DNA from 2 places in the Vibrio ponticus genome. Region 1 is predicted to be linked to the other one. Evidence: predicted binding sites of a transcription regulator. Region 1 holds the regulator's gene; the other holds the start of a gene.

What was found. The regulator MetJ, encoded in region 1, represses methionine synthesis genes. The targets are predictions, from matches to a motif close to TTAGACNTNTANANGTCTAA.
Region 2: the regulator MetJ is predicted to act here: its motif matches at 13,414-13,433, upstream of metK (methionine adenosyltransferase).

Annotation. Positions count from the first base shown of each region.
Region 1 is NZ_AP019657.1:3,068,613-3,084,432, reverse strand. It holds gene tviB (Vi polysaccharide biosynthesis UDP-N-acetylglucosamine C-6 dehydrogenase TviB) at 1-758, opposite strand, end outside; gene rfaH (transcription/translation regulatory transformer protein RfaH) at 889-1,401, opposite strand; gene galE (UDP-glucose 4-epimerase GalE) at 1,520-2,536, opposite strand; gene GZN30_RS13915 (SPOR domain-containing protein) at 2,874-3,416, opposite strand; gene cytR (DNA-binding transcriptional regulator CytR) at 3,592-4,605, opposite strand; gene priA (primosomal protein N') at 5,000-7,201, opposite strand; gene rpmE (50S ribosomal protein L31) at 7,651-7,872, shown strand; gene GZN30_RS13895 (malic enzyme-like NAD(P)-binding protein) at 8,121-9,395, shown strand; gene metJ (met regulon transcriptional regulator MetJ) at 9,899-10,216, opposite strand; gene GZN30_RS13885 (O-succinylhomoserine (thiol)-lyase) at 10,439-11,605, shown strand; gene GZN30_RS13880 (bifunctional aspartate kinase/homoserine dehydrogenase II) at 11,606-14,017, shown strand; gene metF (methylenetetrahydrofolate reductase) at 14,508-15,395, shown strand; gene zapB (cell division protein ZapB) at 15,640-15,820, opposite strand, start outside.
Region 2 is NZ_AP019657.1:2,527,283-2,543,102, forward strand. It holds gene GZN30_RS11235 (DeoR/GlpR family DNA-binding transcription regulator) at 1-613, opposite strand, end outside; gene pykF (pyruvate kinase PykF) at 1,080-2,492, shown strand; gene GZN30_RS11245 (GntR family transcriptional regulator) at 2,662-3,321, shown strand; gene GZN30_RS11250 (oxidative stress defense protein) at 3,347-4,060, opposite strand; gene GZN30_RS11255 (LysR family transcriptional regulator ArgP) at 4,140-5,036, opposite strand; gene GZN30_RS11260 (LysE/ArgO family amino acid transporter) at 5,158-5,787, shown strand; gene mscS (small-conductance mechanosensitive channel MscS) at 5,890-6,756, opposite strand; gene fbaA (class II fructose-bisphosphate aldolase) at 7,095-8,171, opposite strand; gene GZN30_RS11275 (phosphoglycerate kinase) at 8,328-9,488, opposite strand; gene epd (erythrose-4-phosphate dehydrogenase) at 9,642-10,667, opposite strand; gene GZN30_RS11285 (hypothetical protein) at 10,889-11,125, shown strand; gene tkt (transketolase) at 11,175-13,184, opposite strand; gene metK (methionine adenosyltransferase) at 13,506-14,660, shown strand; gene GZN30_RS11300 (DUF2189 domain-containing protein) at 14,965-15,765, shown strand.

The DNA.
Region 1 (15,820 bases):
CGGAATGGCAAGAAGTTCCATTTCGTTCCAGCCGCTTCCAGCACCTCCAGCGTATCGATGCCCAGCTTGTTGAAGATAATTGATAGCTCATTGATCAATGCGATATTCACATCACGCTGTGTGTTTTCAATCACCTTCGCTGCTTCCGCAACTTTAATGGTTGACGCCTTATGCGTACCTGCCGTGATAATTGTTTTATATAACTGGTCAACGAACTCGGCAATTTCTGGAGTAGAGCCACTGGTTACTTTGAGAATATTGGTAACACGGTGCTCTTTATCACCTGGGTTAATACGCTCTGGAGAATACCCAGCATAGAAATCTTGGTTAAACTTAAGTCCAGACACTCTCTCTATAACAGGGATACAATCTTCCTCTGTTGCACCTGGGTATACTGTTGATTCATAGATGATAACATCGCCTTCTGATACCACTTTACCTAATGCTTCAGAAGCTTTGATCAGCGGCGTTAAATCTGGTTGTTTATGCTCATCAATAGGTGTAGGCACGGTAACAATGTAGACATTACACTTTGCTAAATCTTCAATGCTCGAAGAGTATCTCAACATCTCGGCATCATTTAGTTCTTGCTCCGAACATTCCAATGTAGAGTCATAGCCATCTCGCAACTCTGCGATACGGCGATCGTTAATATCAAACCCAACCACGTTGAATTTTTTTCCAAATTCTGCAGCCAAAGGAAGACCTACGTAACCAAGACCTATAATGCCAATTGTGACGTCGTTATGAGAATGCATTCGAAATTTTCCATGTATCAATAATAATTTTAGACACGCTACCGCCCTTAGGTTACAACCCCTAAAAGCTGATGGCTTTACCAATTTTTTCTACTACTTATTGTGAAGTGTTGAAACTATTTTACTTCGTTCACAAAAATGTTATTTCGCTATTTTCCACACTTAATTTTACTTGTTGATTGAGCAGTTTAATCAACAAAATGCTGCGTTTTTCACTTTCTGCTTCTAAGAAAATTGCGCTGATATTTTTGTACTGGTCATTGTTAACCATGACTTGATCGCCAGCTTGTAAACTTGTGTCGATCGTTTGGTTTTCTAACGTTTTCAGTTCCGCAATCAATTCATCAGGCACTTGCTGCGGGTTGCCTGCGAACTTAACAAAGCCATATACGCCAAAGGTGTAGTTCACCTTTGAAGTCGCACCACTTAAAAGATCTAAATGAACGAATAGATAACCAGGGAATAACGCTTCTTGTTTGGTTTGTTTTCTGCCACGCACCACTTTAATCACATCAACAGTCGGGAAGTACGATGTAATCGATTGATTTGAGAAATTAACACTCGCGCGCTGCTCTTGTTTGGATTTACATCTAACAAGGAACCACTTCTTATCGGTTTTAGCCGCGTGAATAGAATCTGTCATCGTGGGTTAGTTCAAATCCATTTAGTGATACTTTTGTTTTTACATACTAAAGGGATGAGCCTTTTTACAGTGCTCATCCCTTCTACTTCGTCTTTGCGAGTAGCTTATTTTATTTTTACTACTCGTCTTTAAACCCTTTCGGGTTGTTTGATTGCCAACGCCAAGAGTCTTGTGTCATCACTTCTAGCGTTCGCGTGGCTTGCCAGCCCAATTCGTTTTGCGCTTTGCTTGGGTCAGCCCAGCACTCGGCAATATCGCCAGGGCGACGCGGCGCAAACTTAAATGGCACCGCTTTGCCACTAGCTTTTTCAAACGCGTGCACCATATCTAACACGCTGTAGCCGTTGCCGGTACCAAGGTTGAAAATGTGCAAACCCGCTTTTGGTCCAACTTTATCTAATGCAGCAAGGTGCCCATCCGCTAAATCTACAACGTGGATGTAATCACGAATACCCGTACCATCTTTAGTTGGGTAATCATTACCAAAAACTGAGACAAATTCACGTCTGCCCACAGCCACTTGCGAAACAAAAGGCATTAAGTTGTTTGGAATACCTTGTGGATCTTCGCCTAACTCACCGGATTCATGTGCGCCCACTGGGTTGAAGTAGCGCAGAAGGGTAATGCTCCACTCGGGGTTGGCTTTATGAAAGTCCGCTAAGCACTCTTCCACCATTAACTTACTGCGACCGTATGGGTTAGTCGCACTGGTTGGGAAGTCTTCGGTAATTGGCACACTCGCTGGGTCGCCATACACAGTCGCTGATGAGCTAAAAATAAGCTTGCTCACGCCCGCTTCGCGCATCGCATCCACCAGCACTAATGTACCGTTCACGTTGTTGTCGTAATACTCAAGTGGCTTTTCTACCGATTCACCCACCGCTTTTAAGCCTGCAAAGTGAATCACAGCATCAATAGCGTGTTGCTTAAGCACATCAACCAGAGCTTTCTTATCGCGCACATCCGCTTGAATAAACGTTGGTTCGGTACCTGCTACCAGTTTAATTTTGCTTAGTACCGCTTTTTTGCTGTTACACAAGTTATCGATGATCACTGGCGTGTGACCAGCATTTAGCAGCTGAATGCATGTGTGGCTACCAATGTAACCTGTGCCGCCTGTAACTAAAACTTTCATACTAGATAATTCAACCCCATGCATAATCCACTCATTGTACATGTTTTGTGGAGCATATCTCAAATATAAATCCAAATACGTGATTTAGACCAATTACAAAATCAATTAGTTTAAATATAAGTACGATAGTGTTTAAAAATGGTTATACATTCATGCGCTTATACTAGCGCTCTGTTAACCAACTCGTATCGTATTGCAAACTACTAATAAACCATTTTGTAAGCAAGCGCAGCAAAAAATGCAGCTCTAAAGCACAAAAAAAGCCAGTCTCGACTGAAACTGGCTTTATACTCATTTGTTATAGGTTATTAGTGCATATTGAATTAAAAGCACCTATTTACTGCGTCTCTTTCCAAATCGCGCATGGCTCTATCTTGGCGCGCTGCAGTTTGTGCTTATCTCGCTCCGCATCACGCTTAAGCTTGTAAGGACCTAGCACCACGCGATACCAAGAACTGCCATCTTTTTTACGCACTTCACTGCTGATACCTTGGAATGCGATATCCAACTTACGCGCTTCTGCTTGCTGCGCATTTTTATACGCGCCGCACTGCATGATATATGGGATCGCCGAGATCACTTGCTCTTTGGCTTTCACTTCCACTTCACGGCTTGGCAACGTATCCACATAGTCCCACTTTTCTTCTGGTGGCGGTGGAATGGCTTTTTCCGCTTTTGGCTTAGTTTTGACTGGCGTTTGTGTTGCTACAACTGGCGCTGGCGGTTCAGGATCTTGACTCAAGGTATATAAACCAAAGCCAAAGCCACCCAGCACGATCAAAGCTAATAGTCCACTGCGCCATGGTTTGCGCTTTGGAGCAGGCTTTTTCTTTGCGGGTCTCTTACTGGCACCACGTTTTACGTAATCTCTACTTGCCACAGTTGTACTACAAATTTAGTGAGTGATTGCCGTTATCTTAATCTAGAACGTCGGTCGATAATAGCGTGGTTGAGCTTTCCTAACGGAATGAGGTGGAAAATTTGACATAGGGTAACAAAATTTAAGCAGCACCATTGCAGAGAACAGTGCTGCATTAAACTCTCTATAGAGTGAGTTAGATAACTCGCGGCGGCGCGGCGCTTTTACGTACGACAAGGTTGGTCTCTAACAAGCGAGAGCCTGTGCGCACATCGTGACCACGTAAAATCTCCAGCATCATCAACATCGCTTGGCGACCAATCTCATAGCGCGGTTGAGAAATCGTCGTTAACGGTGGATCGCAGTATTGAGCAAATTGAATATCATCAAAACCCACTACCGATAAATCTTGTGGCACACGTAGACCAAGGCGTTTGGCTTCTTGGATTGCACCAATCGCCATCGCATCATTGTGGCAGAAAATCGCCGTCGGTGGTTCAGGCAACGTCAGCAATTGACGAACCGATTTCGCCCCATCTTCAAAACTGAAATTACCGTGGATGCTGTAAGCCGGGTTCATGGTGATACCCGCACGGCGCAGCGCTTGTAGGTAACCTTGTTGGCGGAACTGGCACAGCGCAGCATCTTGCGGACCTGAAATCTGAGCAATACGCTTATGACCAAGCTGAGTCAGGTAATTCACCACTTCAAACGCTGAGGTAAGGTTATCAATGTGTACGGTTGGCAACTCAAGCTCTGGAGCAAATTCACACGCCATGACCATCGGTGGCAAATTCTTCTGCTCAGGCTTGCTCACATCAAAAGGTAGATCCGTTCCGAGTAGTAGCATGCCATCTGCTTGCTTGGTGAAAACCAAGTTAACAAAGGAGTTCTCGCGTTTTTTCTGCTGAGCACTGTCACCAAGTAAAACAATGTAGCCGTGCTCCATTGCCGCATCCTCAATACCGCGAATGATTTCGGTATAGTAGGGATCGCAAATGTCTGGAACAATCGCAATAATTGTTTTTGATTCGTTGCGGCGCAAATTGCGCGCAAGTGAGTTTGGTGAGTATCCAGCTTCTAGAACTGCATCTTCAACACGTTTTCGCGTAGCCGAAGAGACTTTCTCAGGATTCATCAGCGCCCTTGATACTGTCGCTGTCGAAACCCCTGCGAGCTGGGCAACATCCTTCATTGTCGCCATAAAAATAACCCTCTTAAATTTTCCCTTGTTAGTAGCGTAAGCCACCCAAGCCTGATAGTTGTTGATGGACTCTATCTCAACCTTCTCATCCGCCAACTCAATGAGTCATCATCATGGTCGCAGCTGAAAAAAGTAAAGATATATGCATCCACTCTTTAATAGTTTGTTTGTCCTTCACCATTTGAATTTATAATCGTCTTGATTGTCACTCATACGGTTTAGGTATATCGATGACACCGATAAAAACTGGGTATTCATCGAGGTGCGTAATGCAACCTGTAATAGTGTATTTATTTCACGCTTTAAAGTTACGGGATATTTAACAAAAACTGCTCCGCTATCGAGAGATACCTCACAAAATAACTTAAAACTGTAGCGTACGTAACATTGTAAAATCGAACTAGCTTAGATCTTGAGGTTCTATGTCTAGCGACCAGCGCACCTTTTTGCTATTGGGCAAAATCTCAATAGCTGGTTTAGCACTGGCGAGTAAACGCTGCATTTTTGGTCGCGTTTGCGTCTGCAGTAATAACTGCCAACGGTACTTACCCGCTTTTCTTGCCAATGGTGCAGGCGTTGGTCCTAATACTTGGCATTGTTCATCAAACAGCGGGTGCGCTTCTAAGCTGTATCTCACCTGCCGCAAAAACTCCTCTACAACTTCACTGCTGTTGGCTTCTGCGCGAAACAGAGTGAGGTAAGTATAAGGAGGCAACATAGCAAATTTTCTTTCCTGCAAAGCTGTTTGCGCAAAATTGCGATAGCTATGGTTCAATAGCGCTTGCAGCAATGTATGCTCCGGATGGTGAGTTTGTAATATCACCTCGCCAGGTTTACTTGCGCGCCCTGCACGCCCTGCAACCTGAATAAATAATTGAGCCAATCGCTCTGAGGCTCTGAAGTCACTACTGTACAGTGATCCGTCTACATCCAGCAATGCGACTAAAGTGACATCTGGGAAGTGGTGCCCTTTGGCGAGCATCTGTGTACCAATTAAGATTTGATACTCACCTTTGCGGATCGCCGTCAGTGCACTTTCTAAACTGCCTTTACGTCTGGTACTGTCACGGTCAATACGAATCGCTTTATGCTCAGGAAATAGCGTTTTAAGCTGCCCTTCTAGCTGCTCGGTCCCCACCCCGACTGTGACTAAATTCGTAGAGCCACACCCTTGGCACTGGTGGATAATCGGCTGCTGCGAACCACAGTGATGGCAGCGGATCTCATTGCTGTATTGATGGTAGGTGTAGTAAGCATCACAACGTTTACACTCAGCAATCCAACCACATTCATGGCACATCAAGGCAGGTGAAAACCCGCGACGGTTTAAGAACAGCATCACTTGGTTGCCGGCGGTTAAGTGCTTACGCATCTCCGCGATTAATGGCGCGGATAAGCCACTCTCTAGATAGAGCCCTTTGACATCGAGCACTTTATTGGTGGTTGGCTTGGCATTACCGGCACGCTTAGACAACTCCAAATGGTGATACTTACCAGTGAGCGCGTTGTGTAAGGTTTCTAACGCTGGCGTTGCCGAGCCAAGCACAATCGGGATTTGTTCTTTATTGGCGCGCATCACCGCCACATCGCGAGCATGATAACGCAAGCTGTCTTGCTGCTTATAAGAGCTGTCATGCTCTTCATCAACAATAATGATGCCTAAGTCAGCAAATGGCGTCAGCAGCGCTGAGCGAGTACCAATCACAATCCCCGCCCCTTTGTCTCGCGCACTCAACCAAGCATTAAGACGCTCAGTTTCATTTAACCCAGAGTGGATCACTTCCACGGGCACATTAAAACGCTGACGGAATCGGTTAATGGTTTGTGGCGTTAAGCCAATCTCTGGGACCAGCACCAAAGCTTGCCTGCCTTGCTCCAGCAGTGGCTTGATTAGGTTTAGGTAAACTTCGGTTTTTCCTGAACCGGTTACCCCTTCCAGTAGATAGCAACCAAAGCCTTGAGCACTATTGACTGTCGCGATGGCCACCGCCTGCTCTTGATTGAGCTTAGGCTTGTCGACCTCTGCCTCTACTTGGCTCCCCCAAGCTTTTATCGCTGGTTTTTTCTCTACCGCTTCAACCCAGCCTTTGTCTTGTAGCGTTTTCAGCGTGGTACCCGAGATATCTTGGTCAAGCAATTGCTGATGAGAAACCGCACCATACTCGAGCGCGCGCATCGCACTTTCTTGTTTGACTGCACGCCCCAACCCCGCCATCAATTGATTCTTGCCGGCTTCTGTCAATTGCCATTCGACCAAAGTAGAAAAGTCAGCCGGTTTACCTTTACGCAATGCGGTCGGCATCGCATTAGCCAGCGTATCGCCTAGTGGGTACTGGTAAAATTGACTACACCATTTGAGCAATTGATAGAGTGAATCAGCCCATACCGGCTGGCTATCAAGCACCTGCTTAATCGCTTTTAGCTGGCTTTGGTTAAATTCAGAATGATTGGTTAACTCAGTGACAATGCCAATTAAGGTTTTCGGTCCAAATGGCACAGAGACGCGCCCACCAATCACAGGGAAAAGGTGGCTTGGGATCAAGTAATCAAATTGCTTATCTAACGGTACAGGCAGTGCCACCCGAGCAATGGTAGGACGCATAAAATTGACGCTAACACTTGTGAGTAATGAACGGGATCAGTCTAAAGCAAAACGTCGCTTGATTCTATTTCCCTCTCCCTTCCTATTTGAACCATCAGCACTGTCTTTTAAAACATCAACACTGCCCTCCCAAACCTCATTACATACCCTGTCCAAATTAATGGCTATGCTCAGAGGCTTTGCTCGCTTGTCGCCTACCTGATGGTCCAACTAGTTTGGGAATAGTTACTCTCAAAGATAATAACGCGCTAGACTCTGGCTAATGGTGAAAAAAGTAGCAATAATTTTAGTAAATCTGTTGATCCTCACTAGCGGATTCATTACTATACTGCGCCTTAGCATTATGGCTTGAGGATTTATTCATCAAGCGGTATGCGAAATTTTTTATTAACTACGTGTGGTGTCCGGCTTAGAATCGGATGGCGACACGGCCTATTTGAGGTTTTCCCATGAAAGTTGGTATTCACCCAGAATACAAAGCAGTACAAGCTACTTGCTCTTGCGGTAACTCTTTCGAGTTCAACTCTACTCTAGGTAAAGAGTCAATCCACCTAGACGTATGTGACAAGTGCCACCCATTCTACACTGGTAAGCAACGTATCGTTGATACAGGCGGCCGTGTTGATCGCTTCAACAAGCGTTTCGGTGCTCTATCAAGCGGCAAGAAGTAATTACTACTTTTATACCGATTATAAAAAGGACGCTCAGGCGTCCTTTTTTCTTGCCTGCTATTTACCTCTTCCCTTCTCCTTCCCTCGCTATTTGCCGCTTAAATGCAAATTTGTGAGCTATCTGGTCTTATCAGACGCTCAAACCGACATAATGGTTACACCAATCGCATTCTTGCCTATGCAGCTTGACTTTATGGGTATAGAATAACTTTTGCTTAACAACCAACGATAACGAGAAACAAAACACCATGTCAGATGACCAATCACAAGAATACACCGCCGAAGAACTGTTCCGTCAGCAAGCGCTTGATTACCATGCCAACCCAGTACCTGGGAAAATTTCAGTCGAGCTAACCAAACCTGCCGAAACAGCCAAAGATCTAGCACTCGCATACAGCCCTGGCGTCGCCGAGCCTGTACGCGAAATCGCGCAAAACCCAGATAACGTCTACAAGTACACGTCCAAGGGTAATATGGTCGCGGTGATCTCAAACGGTACGGCAATTCTTGGTTTGGGTAACTTAGGTCCTCTGGCTTCAAAACCAGTAATGGAAGGTAAGTCGCTACTGTTCAAGCGTTTTGCAGGTCTAGACTCGATTGATATTGAGGTAAAACACCGCACTATCGAAGAGTTTGTCGATACCGTCGCCAATATCGCTGATACCTTTGGCGGTATTAACCTTGAAGATATTAAAGCCCCAGACTGTTTTGAAATTGAAAAACAGTTGATTGAACGTTGTGACGTGCCGGTTTTCCACGATGACCAGCACGGTACCGCGATTGTTACGGCTGCGGGCATGCTCAATGCGATTGAACTGCAAGGCAAGAAGCTAGAAGACGCAACCATTGTTTGCCTTGGCGCAGGCGCTGCCGCAGTGGCGTGTATGGAACTGCTAATCAAGTGCGGTGCAATGCGTGAAAAAATCTACATGCTTGACCGTAAAGGCGTGATCCACACTCGCCGTGATGATCTGAATGAATACAAAAAGCTATTTGCTAATAACACTGACAAACGCACGCTAGAAGATGTGATTGAAGGTGCGGATATTTTCTTAGGCGTATCGGGTCCTAACCTGCTACCACCAGAGGATCTCAAGCTAATGGCAGACAAACCAATCGTGTTTGCTTGTTCAAACCCAGATCCAGAAATCAAACCGGAATTGGCACATCAAGTCCGTGATGATTTAATTATGGGTACTGGTCGCAGTGATTACCCGAACCAAGTTAACAACGTTTTATGTTTCCCATTTATCTTCCGTGGTGCATTAGATGTGCGTGCAAGCGAAATCAACGATGAGATGAAGCTTGCTGCGGTAGAAGCAATTCGCCAGCTAGCCAAAGAGCCTGTTCCAGCCGAAGTACTTAAAGCTGCTGGAGTTGAAGCGCTGGAGTTTGGCGCGCAGTACATTATTCCAAAACCAATGGATCACCGCTTACTGCCACGCGTAGCAAAAGCGGTAGCGCAAGCTGCAGTTGATTCTGGTGTAGCGCGTATTGAGATGCCTGAGGGGTATATGGCGTAGCGGAACGCTGCGCTACGGATGCGGGACTGCGGAACGCCTCGTGAAAACGAGGCTTACGGAAGTGGGTACACGGAACGCCTCGTAAAAACGAGGCTTACGGATTCGCGAACGTTCGGCTTCGCCTCTCTACGGACATACCTTACTTTTGTCATCCTCAAGAGTGAGGAACGAACGAGTTGGGGATCTCTGGTTTAATCTAGAAAACAAGATTCCCTACTCGCGCTACGCGCTCTATGGAATGACAAATTGAAGTATGGGCGCTCTATGGATATACCTTACTTTGTCATCCTCAAGAGTGAGGAACGAACGAGTTGGGGATCTCTGGTTTAATCTAGAAAACAAGATTCCCTACTCGCGCTGCGCGCTCTATGGAATGACAAATTGAAGTATGGGCGCTCTAAAACAAAAAACCGCAGCTAATGAACTGCGGTTTTTTTATGTTCTGGTTTTCTCACCATCTGAACTGGTGCTTTAATTCAGATGCAGCAAGAATACGCTAACAATTATTCGTCGAACGCTTCAAATTCGATGCCCATTTCGGTCATAAGCTGCTTAGCTTCTGATGGGATGTCATCTGGGCGGTCTTTACGTAGATCTTCATCTGTTGGCAACGGTTGACCTGTGTAAGCATGCAGAAATGCTTCACATAGCAGTTCACTGTTCGTTGCATGGCGTAGGTTGTTAATTTGACGGCGTGTACGCTCATCGGTTAACACCTTTAATACTTTCAATGGAATTGAAACAGTAATCTTCTTTACTTGTTCGCTTTTCTTTCCATGCTCAGCGTATGGGCTAATGTATTCGCCATTCCAGTCTGCCATTGCGCACCTTCGTTATTGTTAGTCAGTAATTTTTGCAAAGTCTAATTTTAGCGGCTTTTAAGGCTACAAGCAAAGACATATAGACGTCTAGATGTGTTGACGTCTCAGTTTAACAACAGTAAAGTAGCGTGAATGGATTGTGAACGTGATGTATCAATGCTGATTGTGTAGATATATCGCATTCAAACTGACAAGTCACTATTGTTCTGGAAGGATACACTTATGAGCACCCACAAGCCTGCTACTATTGCGGTTCGCACTGGCATCGAGTCTGACACTCAACACCATGCCGTGGTTCCACCAATTTATCTTTCTACCAACTACGGTTTCCCTGCATTTGGCGAAGTGCCTAAATATGATTATACCCGCTCAGGCAACCCAAATCGCGGCTTGTTGGAACAAACTCTGTTTGAATTAGAATCAGGCAAAGGCGCGGTAATTACTAACTGTGGCACTTCCGCATTGAACTTGTGGGCAACCGCCTTTCTCGGACCTGACGATTTGATCGTAGCGCCGCATGATTGCTATGGCGGCAGCTATCGATTGTTTAATACCCGCGCGCAAAAAGGCGATTTCAAAGTTCTATTTGTTGACCAGTCCGATCCGGTCGCGCTTGCTGAAGCGTTAGCGCAAAAACCAAAACTGGTGCTGGTTGAAACCCCTTCTAACCCGCTGGTACGCGTGGTCGATATTGCGGCTTTATGTGAACAAGCCCATGCGGTTGATGCCTTAGTAGCTGTCGACAATACCTTTTTGACACCCGTATTCCAAAAGCCTCTGGAACTTGGCGCTGACTTTGTTATTCACTCAACCACCAAATACATCAACGGTCACTCTGATGTAATCGGCGGCGTTGTTATCACCAAAACTGAGCAACACGCAGAAGAGCTTGCTTGGTGGGGCAACTGCATTGGCGCGACGGGCACCCCATTTGATAGCTATATGACACTGCGTGGTCTACGCACCTTAGGCGCACGTATGCGCGTGCATGAAGAAAGCTCTCGCGAGATCCTTAGCTATCTGCAAAATCACCAAAGTGTCGGCACAATTTACCACCCTAGCCTACCGGAGCATCCTGGGCATGAGATTGCGCTAAAACAGCAATCTGGCTTTGGCTCGATGCTCAGTTTCGAATTCGCTGGCAGTTTTGAGCAGCTTAAAACTTTTGTTAGCGCGCTTAAGCTATTCTCTTTGGCTGAATCCCTTGGCGGTGTGGAAAGTTTAATATGCCACCCAGCATCAATGACGCACCGAGCGATGGGTGAAGCCGCCTTAGCGGAAGCTGGCGTATCTCAACAGCTGCTGCGCCTTTCGGTAGGGCTGGAAGATGTACAAGATTTAATTAGCGATTTAGAGCAAGCCTTTAATGTGGCAGCGGAGGACAACTAAATGAGCGTGGAAAGACAGCTGCACAAGTTTGGTGGCAGCAGTTTAGCAAATCCAGAATGCTACCGCCGCGTAGTCAATATTCTTAAAGAATACTCGCAGCAAGACGATTTGATTGTGGTCTCCGCAGCCGGCAAAACCACCAACAAGCTGATCGAGTTTATTGATGGCTTACACAAAGATGGTCGCCTTGCCCATGAAGCACTACAAGAGTTAAAGAAGTTTCAGACAGATTTAATCGAGCAACTGCTTGAAGGAGAGAGCAAAGAGCCGTTACTTGCTCAACTGAATGATGAATTTAAATTACTTGGTGAGCTGACTGCGCCACTGAGTGAAATCGAACAAGCTTGTGTATTAGGTCATGGCGAAAGCTGGTCTTCACGCCTGCTTGCTGCCCTGCTTAACCAAAATAAGCTGCCTTCTCGCGCCCAAGACTCGCGTGTATTTCTACGTGCTGAAGCAGGTACACAACCAGAAGTTGACCGCGGCGCTTCTTACCCACTACTCAAAGAAGTTCTCGCGCAACATGCTCATCACCGCGTGGTGATCACTGGCTTTATGGCGCAAGACAAACAAGGTAAGACTGTGCTGCTGGGTCGTAATGGTTCTGACTACTCAGCAACCGTGATTGGCGCACTCGCTCAAGTCTCTCGTGTGACCATTTGGAGTGATGTGGCTGGCGTTTACAGCGCAGATCCACGCCTCGTCGCTGATGCTTGCCTACTGCCACTACTGCGTCTTGATGAAGCCAGTGAACTTGCTCGTCTTGCTGCGCCTGTATTGCATAGCCGCACCTTACAGCCTGTCGCGCAAAGCACCATGGATTGTCATTTGCGTTGCAGTTACGAGCCTGAATCCGGCTCGACGCGTATTGAACGTGTGCTGGCTTCTGGTCGCGGTGCAAAAATTATTTCTTCACTTGATGAAGTGTTAATGATTGAACTGCACTTCTCATCAGGGCACGACTTCTTGCGTCTCTCTCAAGAGACGTTAGCTGGCTTAACCCGCGCACAGCTCGAGCCTTTGGCGTATGAAGCGCAAGATGATCAGCATTGCCTGCGCCTCACCTATACCGCAGAAATTGCAGGCGGCGCACTGAGCCATCTGCAAGATCGTGCCATCGAAGCCGAGATTAAGCTCAAAGAGGGCTATTCGATGGTGGCAGCAGTTGGCGCAGGGGTAACCAAAAACCCGAATCATTGCTACGGTTTCTACCAACAGCTGAAAAACGCCCCAGTAGAATTTATTTGCGAATCCGCCTCTGGGTTAAGTTTGGTTGCTGTCCTGCGCAAAACCGAGACCGATACGCTGGTGCAAGGCGTGCATAACCAACTGTTTCAAGCACAAAAGCGCGTCGCGATTGCCCTATGTGGTAAAGGCAACATCGGCAGCAGTTGGCTCAACTTGTTTGCAGAACAAAAACTGGAACTAGAAAAGCGTCGCGGGATGAACTTTGAATTGGTGGCGATCATTGATAGCCAAACCTATTGGTTTGACGCCAATGGTATCGATGCATCACAAGCCAATCAGCGTTTTGATGCCGAAGCGATTGAATACCAATCTGGCGAGTGGATCAAACGTTTAGGCGCGATTCAAGGCTATGATGATGCGGTGGTGTTAGATGTCACTGCCAGCCATGAACTGGCTGAGCGTTACGTCGAAATTGCAGAACAGGGGATGCACCTGATCTCAGCCAACAAAGTGGCAGGTTCTGCATCCAGTGAGTACTACCATCAAGTACAAGATGCGTTTGCCAAAATTAATCGCCACTGGCTATATAACGCCACCGTGGGGGCGGGTTTACCAATCAACCACACCGTCAGAGATCTGCGCGAAAGTGGCGATGAGATTGTCGCCCTATCGGGAATTTTCTCTGGCACCCTGTCTTGGCTATTCCAACAATATGATGGCTCGGTTCCTTTTGCCGATCTGGTAGATTTGGCTTGGCAACAAGGTCTGACGGAACCTGATCCGCGCAATGATCTCGATGGCTCAGATGTGATGCGTAAGCTGGTAATCTTGGCGCGAGAATCCGGTTTGACGATTGAACCAGGTGCTGTAAAAGTTGAAAGCTTAGTGCCAGAAGAGTTAGTCGATTTACCGCTGGATGACTTCTTAGACAATGGGCACATACTCAGCGAACTATTGGCAGAGCGACTGCGTAAAGCCCAGCGCGAAGATAAAGTGCTGCGCTACGTTGCTCGCTTAGAGAAAAATGGTAAAGCAACGGTAGGGGTCGAAGCGCTTACCCGTGAGCATGCGCTGGCAAACTTACTGCCATGTGACAACATCTTTGCCATCGAGAGTAAGTGGTATAAAGATAATCCACTGGTGATACGGGGACCTGGAGCAGGCAGAGAGGTCACTGCGGGTGCAATCCAATCTGACTTAAACTTGCTTTCAAGTCAGCTATAACTAAATAACAGGGGCGTGATGGGTAACTATCGCGCCCTTTTTGTATGTAACTACATTGCACTTAAGTAATTAACTTGAGATAGATTAATTATCAACTTGAATAAAATTCATAATCAGTTTGTTGACTTTAAACTCTATTCAATACATTCTGTGGACATATAGACGTCTATACTCAAGTAACCTCAAGGTGCGAGTTTCAGCGAGAATGACTTGGTTTGCAGACAAGACAACGATTTGAAGATCTAGTGGTTCTAAATCAAAAATCGTTAACGAAGTATGCGGACCAAGGCAACTCGCCCTTCGGGAGCATGTCACTGTCCCTATTTCTGCGTCAAGCAATTTGGCAATAGCCCGCTATTACACTGCATTGCTTTCCTTGATCTAGTAACAGTGACATTGCTCTGAATTCTGCACCTTGAAGTCACTTGAGTATAAGCATCAAAAGGAATTTAAAATAGCGAGTGGCAGAGGCAGCCACAGGGAGAGCAAGATGGGATACACACACGCCAGTCATATCGACGCTTTAAATCAGAATATTGCTGAATTATCGGACAATATTAATGTGTCATTTGAGTTTTTTCCACCGAGCAGTGAAAAGATGGAAGAGACTTTGTGGAATTCTGTCCATCGTTTAAAAACGCTCAAACCAAAATTCATTTCCGTTACCTATGGCGCCAACTCAGGTGAGCGCGACCGTACTCACTCAATCATCAAAGATATTAAGTCAGCAACCGGGCTTGTGGCAGCGCCACACTTAACGTGTATTGATGCGACCCGAGAAGAGCTGATTCAAATCGCCGATGATTACTGGTCAAACGGCATTCAAAGCATTGTTGCGCTGCGTGGTGACATTCCACTCGGTGGCGGTGCGCCAGATATGTATGCCTCAGATCTGGTTGAGCTATTAAAAGCACGTCATGACTTTGATATCTCAGTTGCAGCTTTCCCTGAAGTCCACCCAGAAGCAAAGAGCGCACAAGCTGATTTACTTAACCTAAAGCGCAAAGTGGATGCCGGGGCTAACCGCGCCATTACCCAATTCTTCTTTGATGTAGAGAGCTACCTGCGTTTTCGTGACCGCTGCGTCGCGGCTGGTATTGATGTGGAAATCGTACCGGGGATTCTGCCAGTTTCGAACTTTAAGCAAGCGTCACGCTTTGCTGCTCAGAATAATGTCAAAGTACCAGGTTGGATGGCAAAACAGTTTGAAGGGCTAGATGATGATCCGACAACACGCCAGCTGGTTGGGGCAAGCCAAGCGATCGATATGGTGCGTGTATTGAGCCGTGAAGGTGTTAAGGATTTCCACTTCTATACACTTAACCGTGCAGAGATGACTTATGCCTTGTGTCATACCCTCGGTGTTCGTCCGCGCTAACAACTCTGTCGTTGATAATTAACGTTTCTAAGGTCAGTGCTCGCTGGCCTTATTTGTCTACCGTTACTGTTTCCGATATCCGCTTTTGACCACCCATGATCCAAAAGCTGTTTGAAGCCATTCTAAGTTCAAGCTCTAAGCTCAAGTTCTAAACTCCAGATAGCAAAAAGGCCAACCTTTCGGTCAGCCTCTCTTCAGCTCTCAGCTCTCAGCTCTCAGCTCTCAGCTCTCAGCTCTCAGCAGCTTATTCTACTTCATCCATTTTGCCTAGTAGGCTACGGATGCGGTCTTGCCATGCAGCGTGCTCTTGTTGCATTTGCTGAGATTTTTGCTCAAGCTCTTCACGGCTTGTGCGTAGTTCTGTTGCTTCAGAAGATAGCTTTTCTTTTTCTTCTTTAAGCTCTTCAACTTCCATTTGAAGAAGT
Region 2 (15,820 bases), 540 kb from region 1:
CGATCACTTCGCGTGATACTTCCGCCATTACCTTACTTAGCCCTACAAGTTCATTAAAAGTGGTTGTGCCACGCTCTAGGTCAACGCCGTCAGCACCGATAAATAACTGATCGAAGTCATACGATCGTAGTACACTTTCAGCGACCTGACCTTGGAAGGACTCTGAATGCGCATCCCAAGTGCCGCCTGTCATCAGCAAATGAGGTTCACTTTCCAATTCATTAAGCGCATTGGCGACACTTAAAGAGTTGGTCATCACCACTAAGCCACGCTTACCATTTAACTGCTGGATCAATGCAGCGGTCGTGCTGCCACTGTCGATAACAATCCGGTTGTGATCGCGAATTAACCCAGCGGCGGCAATTGCCAACTCAATCTTACGAACCGAAACTTTTCCATCCAATTCTTCGCTGACAACTTCCGAAGGGAGCGCAATTGCACCACCATAACGGCGCAATAATTGACCGTTTTTCTCTAGTGAAGCGAGATCCTTTCTAATGGTGACTTCTGAGGTTTCAAATTTGATCGAAAGCTCTTCTACACTGACCTCACCTTTAGTGTTCACTAAGGCAGAAATGGCGTGTCTTCTTAGTTGTGTGTTTCGTTTTGACATTATCAGTCTGATTTTAAGTTTCGTTTCGTAATTTATTATAATCACTTCGAAACTTATTCGTCCATTTATTTTGAAGCAAAAAATTAATATTTAGAGAGAAAACCTTGTCCTAAGACAATTCTTAAGCAGTGATATTGATTTGATTCGGTGGTAGAATTCGCAACCGAAAAGAAAAAAAATTACAGAATTCGGCAATTTTTTTGCAATCAAAGGTGGGTAAAGTGGTGAAAATCGCAAAAAAACCCGCTTTTATGAAGTCAGAATGGTCATAAAATGACTAAATTCGATAAAAGACTTTCAAAACTGGAGCAAACACAGAAGGCGTAACTACACTGATTACTTACAGGCACAAAATGTAATGATCAGCATTTGCTTCAGAGGCGAAAGTGTCCAGAAAACTGCCTGACACTTTCACAAGACTAGGTTTGAAATTGTAACTATATTTATTTACCGGAGAGTATCTTCCATGAAAAAGACCAAAATCGTATGTACGATTGGCCCTAAAACTGAATCAGTAGAGAAGCTAACTGAACTTGTAAACGCTGGCATGAACGTAATGCGTCTAAACTTCTCTCACGGTGACTACGCAGAACACGGCACTCGTATCGATAACTTCCGTAAAGTAATGGAAGTAACTGGTAAGCAACTGGCTATCCTTCTAGATACTAAAGGTCCAGAAATCCGTACTATCAAACTAGAAGGCGGCAACGACGTTGATCTAGTAGCTGGTCAAGAATTCACTTTCACAACTGATACTTCAGTTGTAGGTAACAAAGAAACTGTAGCAGTAACTTACGCAGGTTTCGCACAAGACCTTTCTGCAGGTAACACTATCCTAGTAGACGACGGTCTAATCGAGATGGAAGTTATCTCTACTACTGACACTGAAGTTAAGTGTAAAGTTCTTAACAACGGCGCACTAGGCGAAAACAAAGGTGTTAACCTTCCTGGCGTTTCTGTTCAACTTCCAGCTCTATCTGAAAAAGATAAGAACGACCTTAAATTCGGTTGTGAGCAAGGCGTTGACTTCGTTGCTGCATCTTTCATCCGTAAAGCATCTGACGTTAAAGAGATCCGTGAAATCCTAACGGCAAACGGCGGCGCAGACATCCAAATCATCTCTAAGATCGAAAACCAAGAAGGTGTTGATAACTTCGACGAGATCCTAGAACTTTCTGACGGTATCATGGTTGCTCGTGGTGACCTAGGTGTTGAAATCCCAGCTGAAGAAGTAATCTTCGCTCAGAAGATGATGATCGAAAAATGTAACCGTGCACGTAAAGTAGTTATCACTGCTACTCAAATGCTAGATTCTATGATCAACAACCCACGCCCAACTCGTGCAGAAGCGGGTGACGTTGCGAACGCAATCATGGACGGTACTGACGCAGTAATGCTTTCTGGTGAAACTGCTAAAGGTAAATACCCAGTTGAAGCGGTATCTATCATGGCTCAAATCGCGAACCGTACTGACTCTGCTCTAAAAGCTGAGCTAGGTTCTCGTCTAGACAGCCCACGTCTACGCATCACTGAAGCAGTATGTAAAGGCGCTGTAGACACTGCTGAGAAACTAGCTGCTCCACTAATCATCGTTGCAACTGAAGGCGGCAAATCTGCTCGTTCAGTACGTAAGTACTTCCCAACAGCAAGCATCGTTGCACTAACAACTAACCCTAAGACTGCTGCACAGCTAGTTCTAACTAAAGGTGTTCGTCCAGTTCTTGTTGACTCAATCGACAGCACTGATGATTTCTACAAAAACGGTAAAGAGTACGCTCTAACTTCTGGTTTTGGTAAGAAAGGCGACATCGTAGTAATGGTTTCTGGTGCTCTAGTAGCTTCTGGTACAACTAACACTGCATCTGTACACGTTTTATAATTTTAAAATGTACAGCTACAAATAAACAAAAAGGGGGCTATGCCCCCTTTTTTTATATACCTGCTTGCCACCCTATTCACCTCGCTGTATATTCGCGCGAAAGTACTCCGTACCGTTAAATCAGATTCAAGGTTGAAGTAGCTCTGATTGCTATAGCGAGGATTGTATAGTGCCAAGTCCAACATTAACTGATAAAGTCGCTAAGATGATTCGTCACGACATCTTAGTCGGAAATTTTGCTCCAAGTGAAAAGCTTGTTGTCGCTGATCTCAAGACCCGATATGACGTAGGTGCATCGCCGATACGCGAAGCACTGGTTCAGCTTTCTTGGTCTAAATTTGTGGTAGTTGAGCCACAAAAAGGCTGCTGGGTCGCCCCTATCTCAGCCAGCGAACTCACTGATCTACATGACAGTTTACGTGTCGTTTCCCCTGTTTTACTCAAACAAGCCATTACTTATGGGGATGAAAGCTGGGAGCTAGAATTGCTTACGGCTTACCATAAGCTATCACGTATGAAGACCATGCAAGATGAATATGAATGGTTAGAGTGGCAAGATCGCTTATTCCATTTCCATCACTGCCTACTGAATGCGGCAAGCTCAAAGATCATGCTTTCTTTCTTTACTGAGCTGTTGACTCAACTGCAGCGTTATCAATTCCATGCGATTAATAACGGCTTGAATATCTGCAATCTTAATGTGGATGAATATGAGTCGATCGTTAAATGCGTACTGGCTAAAGACACTGATAATGCAGTACAAAAATACGAGCAGTACGTATCGAGCATGGTTCTGCAACTGGACCAAGCGGTTAGCCCAGCTGCATAAACATCATTACTTTTCGGCTTGAGGATCACTCCTCAAGTCGATATACCACATCCACACGATCGCGAATCACAATGGTTGAATCCTGATAGCCATTCGATTCTGACTTCATATCCATACTCATTGCACGCATTAATACAGGTCGTGTGCTCGGCGAGTTGTAATTAATCTGCCACACCTTACCTAAATCTTGTTCAAAGCCTTTCGCCAATGACTGCGCTTTCGCTTTGGCATCATTGATGGCTGCCATGCGCGCCTGTTGCTGATACTTGGCTTCATCTTTTACTTTCAGCGTAATGTTATCAACTTGGTTGATGCCTGAACTTAATGCAATATCAAGGTAACGATTAAGGTTTTCTAATTCGTCTACGGTTACCGTAATTGTGCGGCTCGCGCGATAACCGACTAACTCAGCCTGCCCTTTTTTCGGGTAGTGGTATTGAGGCGAGATGTAAAGGTTAGTGCTAGCAATGTCATCAGCTGTCACCCCTTGCTTTTTCAGTTGAGCTAGAAAAGCGGCCACCGCTTTATCAACGCCCTGCTTAGCTTGTTCGGCAGTCATTGTGGTTTCAACCACTTGTACCGAAAACTCCGCCATATCTGGCTTAGCAACCACTTCACCGTACCCAGAAGTCGACAAATGTGGAAAGCTCAACTCATTTGCCATTGCGCCAAAACTTAAACTGGTTGAAAGTGCAATCACAGCCAAAGATAACTTATTCATCTCAATCACCTTATTCATATAGTTGACCAATACATAATAAGTAAATATCACTCGTTAACCAGTCAACTACGATGAAAATGACACAAAACTAACTGTGTCAACTTGGCAATATTTCGCGTGAATGAGTGATGATCGCATCAGAGATCGCTTTGAGTAGACCGGTTTCCAGCTGCCAGTGATGCCAATAAATCCGCTGAGAAAGAAAGAAACCTGGGGTGATATCCACCAGCGCCCCCGTTGCCAACTCATCTTCAATCTGTAATTTAGGGATCAGGCAATAAGCCACACCAGACAACGCCAATTTGACAAACGCCTCTGAACTGCGCACGGTGTGCTTGAGAATACTGCCTTTCGGCAAGTTAAAGTGCTGATGCAAGAAACGGTCATTCATATCATCATGGTGATCAAACGCCAGTGTCGGCGCTTTGAGCAGCGATTCTCGATTCACGCCAGCAGCAAAATAGTGTTGATAAAATTCCGGGCTGGCGACACACAGATAATCGACTCGACCAAGGTAGTCCGCATCACAGCCAGGGATCGACTGCGACTCTAAACTAATCGCACCTGCTACTTCACCACCCTTGAGTTTTTCTAACGTGCGTCCTTCATCATCGACCACTAAATTTAGTGCCACGCGTTCTCGTTTTAAAAGCAGTGTCAGTGCCGGAAGCAGCCAAGTCGCCAAACTATCCGCATTGGTGGCTATAGACAATTCTAAAGGGGTAAAAGTGGCATCATTGTGCAACTCAGGAACCAATTCGCTTTCAAGTAAGCGCACTCGACGATAAAGACCTAATAGCTTTTTTCCGACGGGAGTTGGACGCGGTGGTTGCTCACGAATTAAGGCTGGCTGTGCGAGAAATTTCTCCAACTGTTTTATCCGCTGAGAAACGGCAGATTGTGAAATAAACAACTGCTCTGCCGCATGTTCAAAGCTGCCAAATTGCACTATTGCATCCAGTGCTTCTATCCATTTGTAATCTAAACCGCGCATGCCTTTCCTTGTTGTTAACCTTATAAGCAAAACTTATATTACATTAAAATCATTAAATATACTTATTTTACTATTGCCGTTATCTTCGCTGCAGATTTGATGTCACTTTGGAGAGAAAACAGTGAATTTTTGGGTGTTATTACAAGGGTTTGGACTTGGCGCAACGATGATTATTCCCATCGGTGCTCAGAATGCGTATGTACTTAACCAAGGCATCAAACGCCAGCATCATCTCACCACCGCGATTACCTGTAGCATTCTAGATACGATTTTTATTTCTCTCGGCATCTTTGGTGGTGGCGCGCTATTGTCACAAAACGAATTGCTGCTCAATTTAGTAACACTCGGCGGTATTGCGTTTCTTTCGATCTATGGCGCTTTAGCGCTTAAAAGTGCTTTTCGCGATCCTGCGAAACAAGAGCAAGCCCAACATGTATTGGCGCGCGGTCGCCGCACCGTGATCTTAGGTGCAATGGCAGTAACCATTCTTAACCCGCATCTTTACTTAGATACGGTGGTGATTCTTGGCTCAATTGGCGGGCAATTTGAAGGGCAAGATAGAATCTCATTTGCGATTGGAACCATCATGGCATCCTTTGCTTGGTTCTATACTTTGTCAATTGGCGCCGCAAAATTAGGACCAACGTTGTCCAAACCAAAAGTGAAAAAAGGCATCGATATTTTGGTCGCAACCATGATGTTTACGATAGCGACAGTGCTTGCCAATGAGTTAATCAGTAAGTATTACTAATCGAGCACTCATTACCCCACATAGAAATGCACACATAAAAAAGCGAGACCGATTAGAGCCTCGCTTTTTGTTTATTGAGTTCGCGTTATTTCAGGGAAATAATTACGCTTCCACCTTGTTGAGGTGAACATCCATTTGCGGAAATGGGATCTCGATGCCGTTCGCATCTAACGCCTCTTTGATTGCTTGGTTTGAATCAAAGTACACGTCCCAGTAATCAACTGTCTTACACCATGGGCGAACCACGAAGTTTACTGATGAATCTGCTAGGGCTACTACACCGATTGTGATGTCGTGATCTTTCAGGATACGCTCATCTTTCTCTAGCGCTTCTTGAATCACTTTCTTAGTCAGTTTTAGATCTGAGCTGTAAGAAACACCAATGGTTAGGTCTACGCGACGCGTATCGTGGCGTGAGTAGTTAGTAATTGGTGAGCCAATAACCCCTGAGTTAGGCACAACAACCATTTTGTTATCTGGTGTTTTCAGTACTGTTTGGAAAATTTGAATCGCTTCAACACTACCCGCTACGCCACCAACTTCAACATAGTCACCTGATTTGAATGGACGGAAACCTACAATCAGAACGCCCGCTGCAAAGTTAGATAGTGAACCTTGTAGAGCAAGACCAATCGCTAGACCTGCCGCACCGATTACCGCTACCACAGAAGCAGTTTGAACACCGATTCGGCTTAGTGCTGCAATTAGAACAATCACAAATAGCGTGTAACGCACGATGCCATGGATAAACTCAACAACGGCTTTATCCATCTTCTTCTTATCAAGCATCTTCGCCACACTGTTCGCAACAGTTTTCGCGATGATGTTACCGATAAATAGAATCAGTACTGCAGAGATAATGTTCACACCGTACTGGATCAGTAGGTCTGAATTATCATTCAACCAAGTTTGAGCTTGAGAAAGGCCATCTACCAATGGAGCTTCGATCCCCGTTGACTCACCTGCCATATAATTTTCCTCTTAAAATACGCAGCGAAACTCGCTACGTGCTGTTTTAAATAACGACAATATCCTTATCCACTTACTGAACGAATGTCAGTTTGCCGGCAAGATAGCTCAGAATGTTATTTTAGAAAAGTAAAGATTATGCAAAGACAATCTAAAACAACGGCTTACTTACCAATAGTGATACAGGCTCGTTAAAGCCTAATCATTCATGTAACAATTCGCCACATTTTTTTTGTGAAACGCGTCACTGTCTTAATTTATATACTGAATTATCAATGTATTGATATAAAAAAACCCGCTCAATGAGCGGGTTTATAAAACTCGAATTCAATTCAGAATTATAGTACGTCGATTGCGTTTAGGTCAGCGAAAGCTTTCTCTAGACGTGCAACCATTGACGCTTGGCCAGAACGTAGCCATACGCGTGGGTCGTAGTACTTCTTGTTAGGCGCAGATTCGCCAGTTGGGTTACCGATTTGGCCTTGTAGGTAATCACGGTTTTCAGCTTCGTAAGTACGGATACCGTCCCAAGTTGCCCACTGTGTATCAGTATCGATGTTCATTTTGATAACACCGTAAGAGATAGACTCTTTGATTTCTGCTTCAGTTGAACCAGAACCACCGTGGAATACGAAGTTTAGCGCGTTTGGTGCAATACCAAATTTCTCTGCACAGTATGCTTGAGAATCACGTAGGATAGTTGGAGTCAGTACAACGTTACCAGCTTGGTAAACACCGTGTACGTTACCGAAAGATGCTGCGATAGTGAAACGGTGGCTGATTAGGCTTAGTTTCTCGTATGCGTATGCAACGTCTTCTGGAGAAGTGTATAGCTCAGACTGATCCATATCAGTGTTGTCTACGCCATCTTCTTCACCACCAGTACAACCTAGTTCGAATTCTAGAGTCATACCCATCTTTTCCATGCGCTCTAGGTACTTAGCACAGATTTCGATGTTTTCTTCTAGAGACTCTTCAGAAAGGTCGATCATGTGAGAAGAGAATAGTGGCTTACCAGTTTGAGCGAAGAACTCTTCACCCGCGTCTAGTAGACCGTCGATCCAAGGAAGTAGTTTCTTCGCAGCGTGGTCAGTGTGAAGAATTACAGGAACACCGTAAGATTCAGCTACAGCGTGTACGTATTTAGCACCAGCTACAGCGCCAAGAATTTGAGCTTCTTGACCTTCTAGTTTTAGACCTTTACCACAGAAGAAACCAGCACCGCCGTTAGAGAACTGAACAACAACAGGAGCTTTAACTTTCGCTGCAGCTTCTAGTACGCCGTTGATTGAGTCAGTGTTAACTACGTTAACTGCTGGAAGTGCAAAGTTGTTCTCTTTAGCAACTTCAAATACTTTCTGAACGTCATCACCAGAGATAACACCTGGTTTTACGAAATCGAAGATCTTAGACATGGGATGTAGTCCTATTTATCTGTCGTTTTAAAAATTAAAACTTACTAATTTAAAATTTTGCAAACGTTTGCTCACAACTCAAGCTATTCTATCAGAGAATATTGTGACATGCAGCAAACAACAGAGCGGGAGATTACTCCCCCGCTCTTTTAATTCTTACTTTGCGCGTGCTTCTAGCATTTCAACTGCTGGAAGAACTTTACCTTCAACGAATTCAAGGAAAGCGCCGCCGCCAGTAGAGATGTATGAAACGTCAGCTTTGATACCAAATTGGTCGATAGCTGCTAGCGTGTCACCACCACCTGCTACAGAGAATGCTGCAGACTTAGCGATTGCTTCAGAGATACCTTTCGTACCTGCTTCGAAGTTCTTGAATTCGAATACGCCTACAGGACCATTCCATAGGATAGTTTTCGCGTTTGCGATGATTTCAGCTAGAGCTGCAGTTGAATCTGGACCTAGGTCGAAGATCATGTCGTCATCTTGAACGTCAGCAACGTTTTTGATTTCAGCTTCTGCGTTTTCATCGAATGCTTTTGCACAAGCAACGTCAGTTGCAACTGGAATTGCACACTCTTTCATTAGTTTTTGTGCAGTTTCAACTAGGTCTGCTTCGTATAGAGACTTACCTACGTTGTGACCTTCAGCTGCGATGAATGTGTTCGCGATACCACCACCAACAACAAGTTGGTCAGCGATTTTAGATAGCGACTCAAGAACAGTCAGTTTAGTAGAAACTTTTGAACCACCAACGATAGCAACTAGTGGACGCTCTGGGTTGCTCATTGCTTTACCTAGTGCTTCTAGTTCAGCAGCTAGTAGAGGACCTGCACACGCTACGTCAGCAAACATACCCACGCCGTGAGTTGAAGCTTGTGCACGGTGAGCTGTACCGAATGCATCCATTACGAATACATCACATAGTGATGCGTATTTCTTAGATAGCTCTTCTTCGTTCTTCTTCTCGCCTTTGTTGAAGCGAACGTTTTCAAGAACCACTAGTTCACCAGCGTTTAGCTCTAGACCGTCTAGGTAGTCTTTCGCTAGTTTAACTTCGCAGTCTAGTGCGTCGTTTAGGTAGTTAACTACAGGTTGTAGAGAGAACTCTTCTGCGTATTCACCTTCAGTTGGACGACCTAGGTGAGAAGTAACCATCACTTTCGCGCCTGCTTCTAGGCATAGTTTGATAGTTGGAAGTGATGCGATGATACGTGCATCTGAAGTTACTTTACCGTCTTTTACTGGCACGTTAAGGTCAGCACGGATGAATACACGTTTACCTGCTAGATCCAGGTCAGTCATCTTGATTACAGACATGATTTGTCCTCTCAAATATTAAATAAAGTTTTTTGACAACTCGGCAACCCTGCCAAGCCTGTGAATTCTTTAATCTGGTTACGAATATGGAGATCTCTACAATTTATTTCAAGGGTAGAAATAAATTATTTCTCCATATCCGTTCAGGGCTCTCTATTTTGCAGCCTGCATCGCTAATGCCGTATCCAGCATGCGGTTGGCAAAGCCCCATTCGTTATCACACCACACCAGCATTTTCACTAACTGACCATTGCTGACCCTTGTCTGGGTACCATCAACAATGGCGCTGTGCGGATCATGATTGAAGTCCACCGAAACCAGTGGTGCTTCAGTATAGTCAACAATATTACGTAATGTACACTGAGATGCGTTAATAATGGTTTGATTTACGTCATTAACTTTCACATTTGTACTAATTGTGACACTTAAATCCATTGCTGTAACGTTTACCGTTGGTACCCTTACAGAAATTGCCTCAAATTTGTTAGAAAATTTCGGGAAGATTCTTTCAATACCTTGATGCAATTTGGTATCAACCGGAATGATCGATTGGCTCGCCGCGCGAGTTCGGCGTAAATCGGTGTGATAAGCATCGATCACTTGCTGATCATTCATTGAGGAGTGAATGGTAGTAATGGTGCCCGAATCAATGCCGAAGGCATCATCGAGTACTTTAATGATCGGCACGATACAGTTGGTGGTGCAAGAGCCGTTGGAGACAATAGTTTGGTCTGCGGTTAAGGTTTCATGGTTCACGCCGTAGATAATGGTGTTATCAAGATCATTATCTCCCGGGTGAGAGAATAAAACCTTTTTCGCCCCCGCCTCAATATGAGCTAAACCGTCGGCTCGGCATCCGTACACACCGGTACAATCGAATACGATATCAACATCGAGATCTCGCCAAGGAAGTAATTTTATTTCATTTAGATGTAGGATACGCACGGCATCTTGATCGCCGTTGTCGTGATGAATGTAGAGATGTTCTTGATCATGGCTAATGCGCTTGCCGAATCGACCGTGGCTCGTGTCGTACTGAAGTAGATGTGCCATAGCTTCTGGCTGGGCTAGTTCATTGACTGCTACCACTTTGATCTCGTGATGTTTACCGCTCTCATAGACAGCACGTAAAACATTCCGACCGATTCGTCCAAACCCGTTGATCGCAACTTTCAGCATAGTTCCATCGCCTTTATTATATGTGTTCTATCGGTTACCGATGGTACTCGATATCCCCCCTATAAGCAGCAAAAGAGTGACATATTACGCAGCCCCTCGCTGTACACTTGTGTAATCCTTGATGCCACTAACAATTTACACTTTCTCGCGCTAGGCTTGATTACAGTGCGCAGCAACCTTCGGCGATTTTTCTCACTGTTTATCAACCAAAGGAATAGGTTATGTTGTCATATCCCGCTTCGCACTTTTGTAAAAAATGTCAGTCTGATACACCACATAGTGAAATCATGGTACGTAAGCCAAGCAGCTACGATACCGATACTTCGCTACTGGGTCGGATTAAATTACTCGCACATACCTTTATTAATGGCGGTGAATACTACGATATGGATCGCTATGTTGAGTGTAAAGTTTGTGGTCACAAAGAGCTGGACAATAAAGGCAACGAGTTTGAGTAGACATAAAAAAACCGAGCAAATTGCTCGGTTTTTCATTTCTAATCTTTGCTTAAGCAAGTAGTTCGTTAGCAGTGTTCACTACGTTTTCTACTGTGAAGCCAAACATTTCAAATAGTTGCTCAGCAGGCGCTGACTCACCAAAGGTAGTCATACCGATGATGCGACCATCAAAGCCAACGTACTTGTACCAGAAGTCAGCAATACCGGCTTCAATTGCGATACGTGCCGTCACATCTGATGGCAGTACTGACTCACGGTAAGCGGCGTCTTGCTTATCAAATGCATCGGTTGATGGCATTGATACTACACGTACCGCTTTACCGGCTGCTGTTAGCTCTTCTGCCGCTTTCACTGCAAGTTCAACTTCAGAACCTGTTGCGATTAGGATTAGCTCCGGTTTGCCTGCGCAATCTTTTAGGATGTAAGCACCCTTAGCGATGTCCGCTACTTGCTCTGTTGAACGAGGCTGCTGCGCTAGGTTTTGACGAGAGAAGATCAATGATGTAGGACCATCTTTACGCTCAATCGCCAGTTTCCAAGCCACTGCTGACTCAACTTGGTCACATGGACGCCATGTGCTCATGTTTGGTGTTAGACGTAGTGAAGCCATTTGTTCAACCGGTTGGTGAGTTGGACCGTCTTCACCAAGACCGATAGAGTCGTGCGTGTAAACTTGGATGTTCTGAACTTTCATCAGAGCAGCCATGCGCATTGCGTTACGTGCGTATTCCATGAACATTAGGAAAGTTGCACCGTAAGGAACAAAACCACCGTGTAGCGCGATACCGTTCATGATCGCGGTCATACCGAACTCACGTACACCGTAGTGGATGTAGTTACCAGAGAAGTCGTTTGCTTCTAGAGACTTAGAGCCCGACCACATGGTTAGGTTAGAAGGCGCTAGGTCAGCAGAGCCGCCCATAAATTCTGGTAGCATTTGACCAAATGCTTCTAGTGCATTTTGTGATGCTTTACGTGATGCGATGTTCGCTGGGTTTGCTTGAAGGTCAGCAATGATTTGGCTTGCTTTCTCTTCCCACTGTGCAGGCAGTTCGCCGTTGATACGACGTTTAAGCTCTGCCGCTTCTGCAGGGTATGCTGCTGCGTACGCGTCAAATTTTGCGTTCCAAGCCGCTTCTTTGTCAGCGCCTGCTGCTTTTGCATCCCACTCTGCGTAAACGTCAGCTGGGATTTCAAATGCTGGGTGTTCCCAACCTAGGAATTCACGCGCTGCTGCGATTTCTTCTGCACCTAGTGGTGCACCGTGGCAATCGTGTGAACCTGATTTGTTTGGCGAGCCAAAACCGATGATGGTTTTGGTACAGATTAGCGTTGGGCGTGGGTCTGCTTTCGCAGCGATGATTGCAGCGTTGATCGCTTCAGCATCGTGACCATCCACCGCTGGGATTACGTGCCAGCCGTACGCTTCAAAACGTTTCGGTGTGTCATCTGAGAACCAACCTTCTACGTGACCATCGATAGAAATACCGTTGTCATCCCAGAATGCGATTAGTTTACCAAGACCAAGCGTACCAGCTAGAGAACATGCCTCGTGCGAGATACCTTCCATTAGACAGCCGTCGCCCATGAACACGTAAGTGTGGTGGTCAACGATGTCGTGGCCTTCTTTATTGAACTGAGCAGCCATTGCTTTCTCAGCCATTGCCATACCCACAGCATTGGTGATGCCTTGACCTAGAGGACCAGTGGTTGTTTCGATACCTGGCGCGTAACCGTACTCAGGGTGACCTGGGGTCTTCGAGTGCAATTGACGGAAGTTTTTCAGATCGTCAATAGATAGCTCGTAGCCACTTAGGTGTAGTAGTGAGTAAATTAGCATTGAGCCGTGACCGTTAGACAGTACGAAACGGTCGCGATCAGCCCATTCTGGGTTCGCTGGGTTGTGGTTTAGGTGAGAACGCCAAAGAACTTCAGCGATATCTGCCATACCCATAGGTGCGCCTGGGTGACCAGAGTTAGCTTGTTGAACACCATCCATGCTTAGAGCGCGAATTGCGTTAGCAAGCTTTCTATTCAAAGAAACGTTACGAGAAGACATGTCTGCTCCTGAGTGCAAGTAAGCGAGTTAATCGTTCGGGGAATTGTTGTGGGCGTATTCTCTCAAAGCGACCAGAGCACTGCAAACGTTTTCCAGACAAAAAAAACACAAAAAAAGCCTTTTTAGCGTCGAAATAAGCAAACTTCGCGTCACCACCACGTGGCGATGCAAACGTTTGTTTCACAATTTTCATGAAAAAGAGCTTGTAATTCGAGCTATCAAATTTAAAATAGACGTCTAGATGTAGAAACACCTACACACCCTAAGGCTATTTTTTTGAGTAGGTAAAGCCTGCTCTTTTCAACCAAATATGGAGCTCACATGGCTAAGCACCTGTTTACTTCTGAGTCTGTTTCAGAAGGCCATCCAGATAAAATTGCAGACCAAATCTCTGATGCTGTTCTTGATGCGATCCTAGAACAAGACCCGAAAGCACGTGTTGCGTGTGAAACTTACGTTAAGACCGGTATGGTAATGGTGGGTGGTGAGATCACCACTTCAGCATGGGTAGATATCGAAGAACTCACTCGTGAAACAGTACGTGAAATTGGTTACGTTCACTCAGACATGGGCTTTGATGCTAACTCTTGTGCAGTACTAAATACTATCGGTAAGCAATCACCAGACATCAACCAAGGTGTTGATAAGGCTGATCCTAAAGAGCAAGGCGCAGGTGACCAAGGCATTATGTTCGGTTACGCATGTAACGAAACTGACGTACTGATGCCAGCACCGATCACTTACTCACACCGCCTAGTTCAACGCCAAGCAGAAGTACGTAAAAACGGTACGCTTGATTGGCTACGTCCTGATGCAAAATCTCAGGTGACGTTCCAGTATGACCAAGGCAAGATCGTTGGTATCGATGCAGTTGTACTTTCAACTCAGCACTGTGATTCAATCTCTACTCCAGATCTACGCGAAGCGGTGATGGAAGAGATCATCAAACCAGTTCTACCTTCAGAGTGGCTAAACAAAGAGACCAAATACTTCATTAACCCAACAGGTCGTTTCGTGATCGGTGGTCCAATGGGTGACTGTGGTCTAACAGGTCGTAAGATCATCGTCGATACCTACGGCGGCGCAGCGCGTCACGGTGGTGGTGCATTCTCTGGTAAAGATCCATCGAAAGTAGACCGCAGTGCAGCATACGCAGCACGTTACGTAGCGAAAAACATCGTTGCGGCAGGTATGGCTGATCGTTGTGAAATCCAACTTTCTTACGCTATCGGTGTTGCAGATCCAACGTCTATCATGATCGAAACTTTCGGTACTGAAAAAGTAGCGCACAACATCATTATTGAAGCGGTACGTCAGTTCTTCGACCTACGCCCATACGGTCTACAAGAGATGTTGAACCTACTGCAACCTATCTACAAAAAGACAGCAGCATACGGTCACTTTGGTCGCGAAGAGTTCCCATGGGAAGCGACTGATAAAGCGGCTCTACTGCGTGAGTTTGCTGGTATCAAATAATTCCTACTCAGTTTGTCGGCTGTTAAGCCTTTCATTTCAAACTGTTAAAGTAATGCCTATTTCTAGCCCTTGCCGATGCAAGGGCTTTTTCTTGTTCGAAGATCCCCTCAACTAACACGCCAAGCAGCAAATAATTTGTAAATTCTTTCATCTGCGCCAATAGTTAAATTAATGTTAAATGTTATTTGTGACGTACAAAACCATGATGCGGCTCACGACAATAAGATGTCCTCGCGTTAGTCAGCATCGCTATTTATAGCCACGCGCGCTAGTGGCTTTAGTGAGAGACAATCAAGGAGGAGTCATGCCTCGAATAGTTAACAATCCATCAGAACTGAAACAAGAGCGGAAAACGGTCCCCAACCATGAGTATGCTCGAACCTTTCCCTGCAATACGGTGAGCATTAGTGCACCGTTCCATTGGTTAGCACTTGGTTTACACGACTTTGTGCGTATGCCGATCATCAGCGCCTTTTATGGACTCTGCTTTATGGCGGCTGCGGTCGGTATCGTGCTGTTAGTCCAATGGCAAGGCACACATTTGGTCATCATGCCAAGCCTCGTGGTTTACATGCTGATCGGTCCTTTCCTTGCTCTTGGTCTTTACGACGCCAGTTGGGAGCGAGAACGCGGGCATAGCGCCACTCTTTTCCATTCCATCAAAGCCATAGGTCGCAATTCCAGTTCACAATGGGCTTTCGCCGTGCTTTTAGCCGTTTGTATGATTTTCTGGATGCGTATCGCCGCTTTACTGCATGCACTCTACCCTTCCGTACAGGGCGCACCACTGACTGATTTCCTTCCCTTCTTGGTGATTGGCTCCATGGTTGGATTCGTATTGGCATGTGTCGTATTTAGTATTTCTGCCTTCTCTATTCCACTGATGATGGAACGTCGCGTAGATATGATGACGGCAGTATTTACCAGCTTTAACGCCGTGCGATCCAATATTCCCGCCATGGTGGTATGGGCTGCGGTAATTTGTGGTGGGGTACTGATTGGTTTTGCCACTTACGGGATTGGGATGTTGTTTACCATGCCTATCTTGGGCTATGCCACATGGCACGGTTATCACGAAGTGATTAAGAAGAAACATCAACCTTAACAGATTAAACCTTCCAAGCTATGATGCCTCAGCCCAGCGCTTTTGCTGGGCTGAA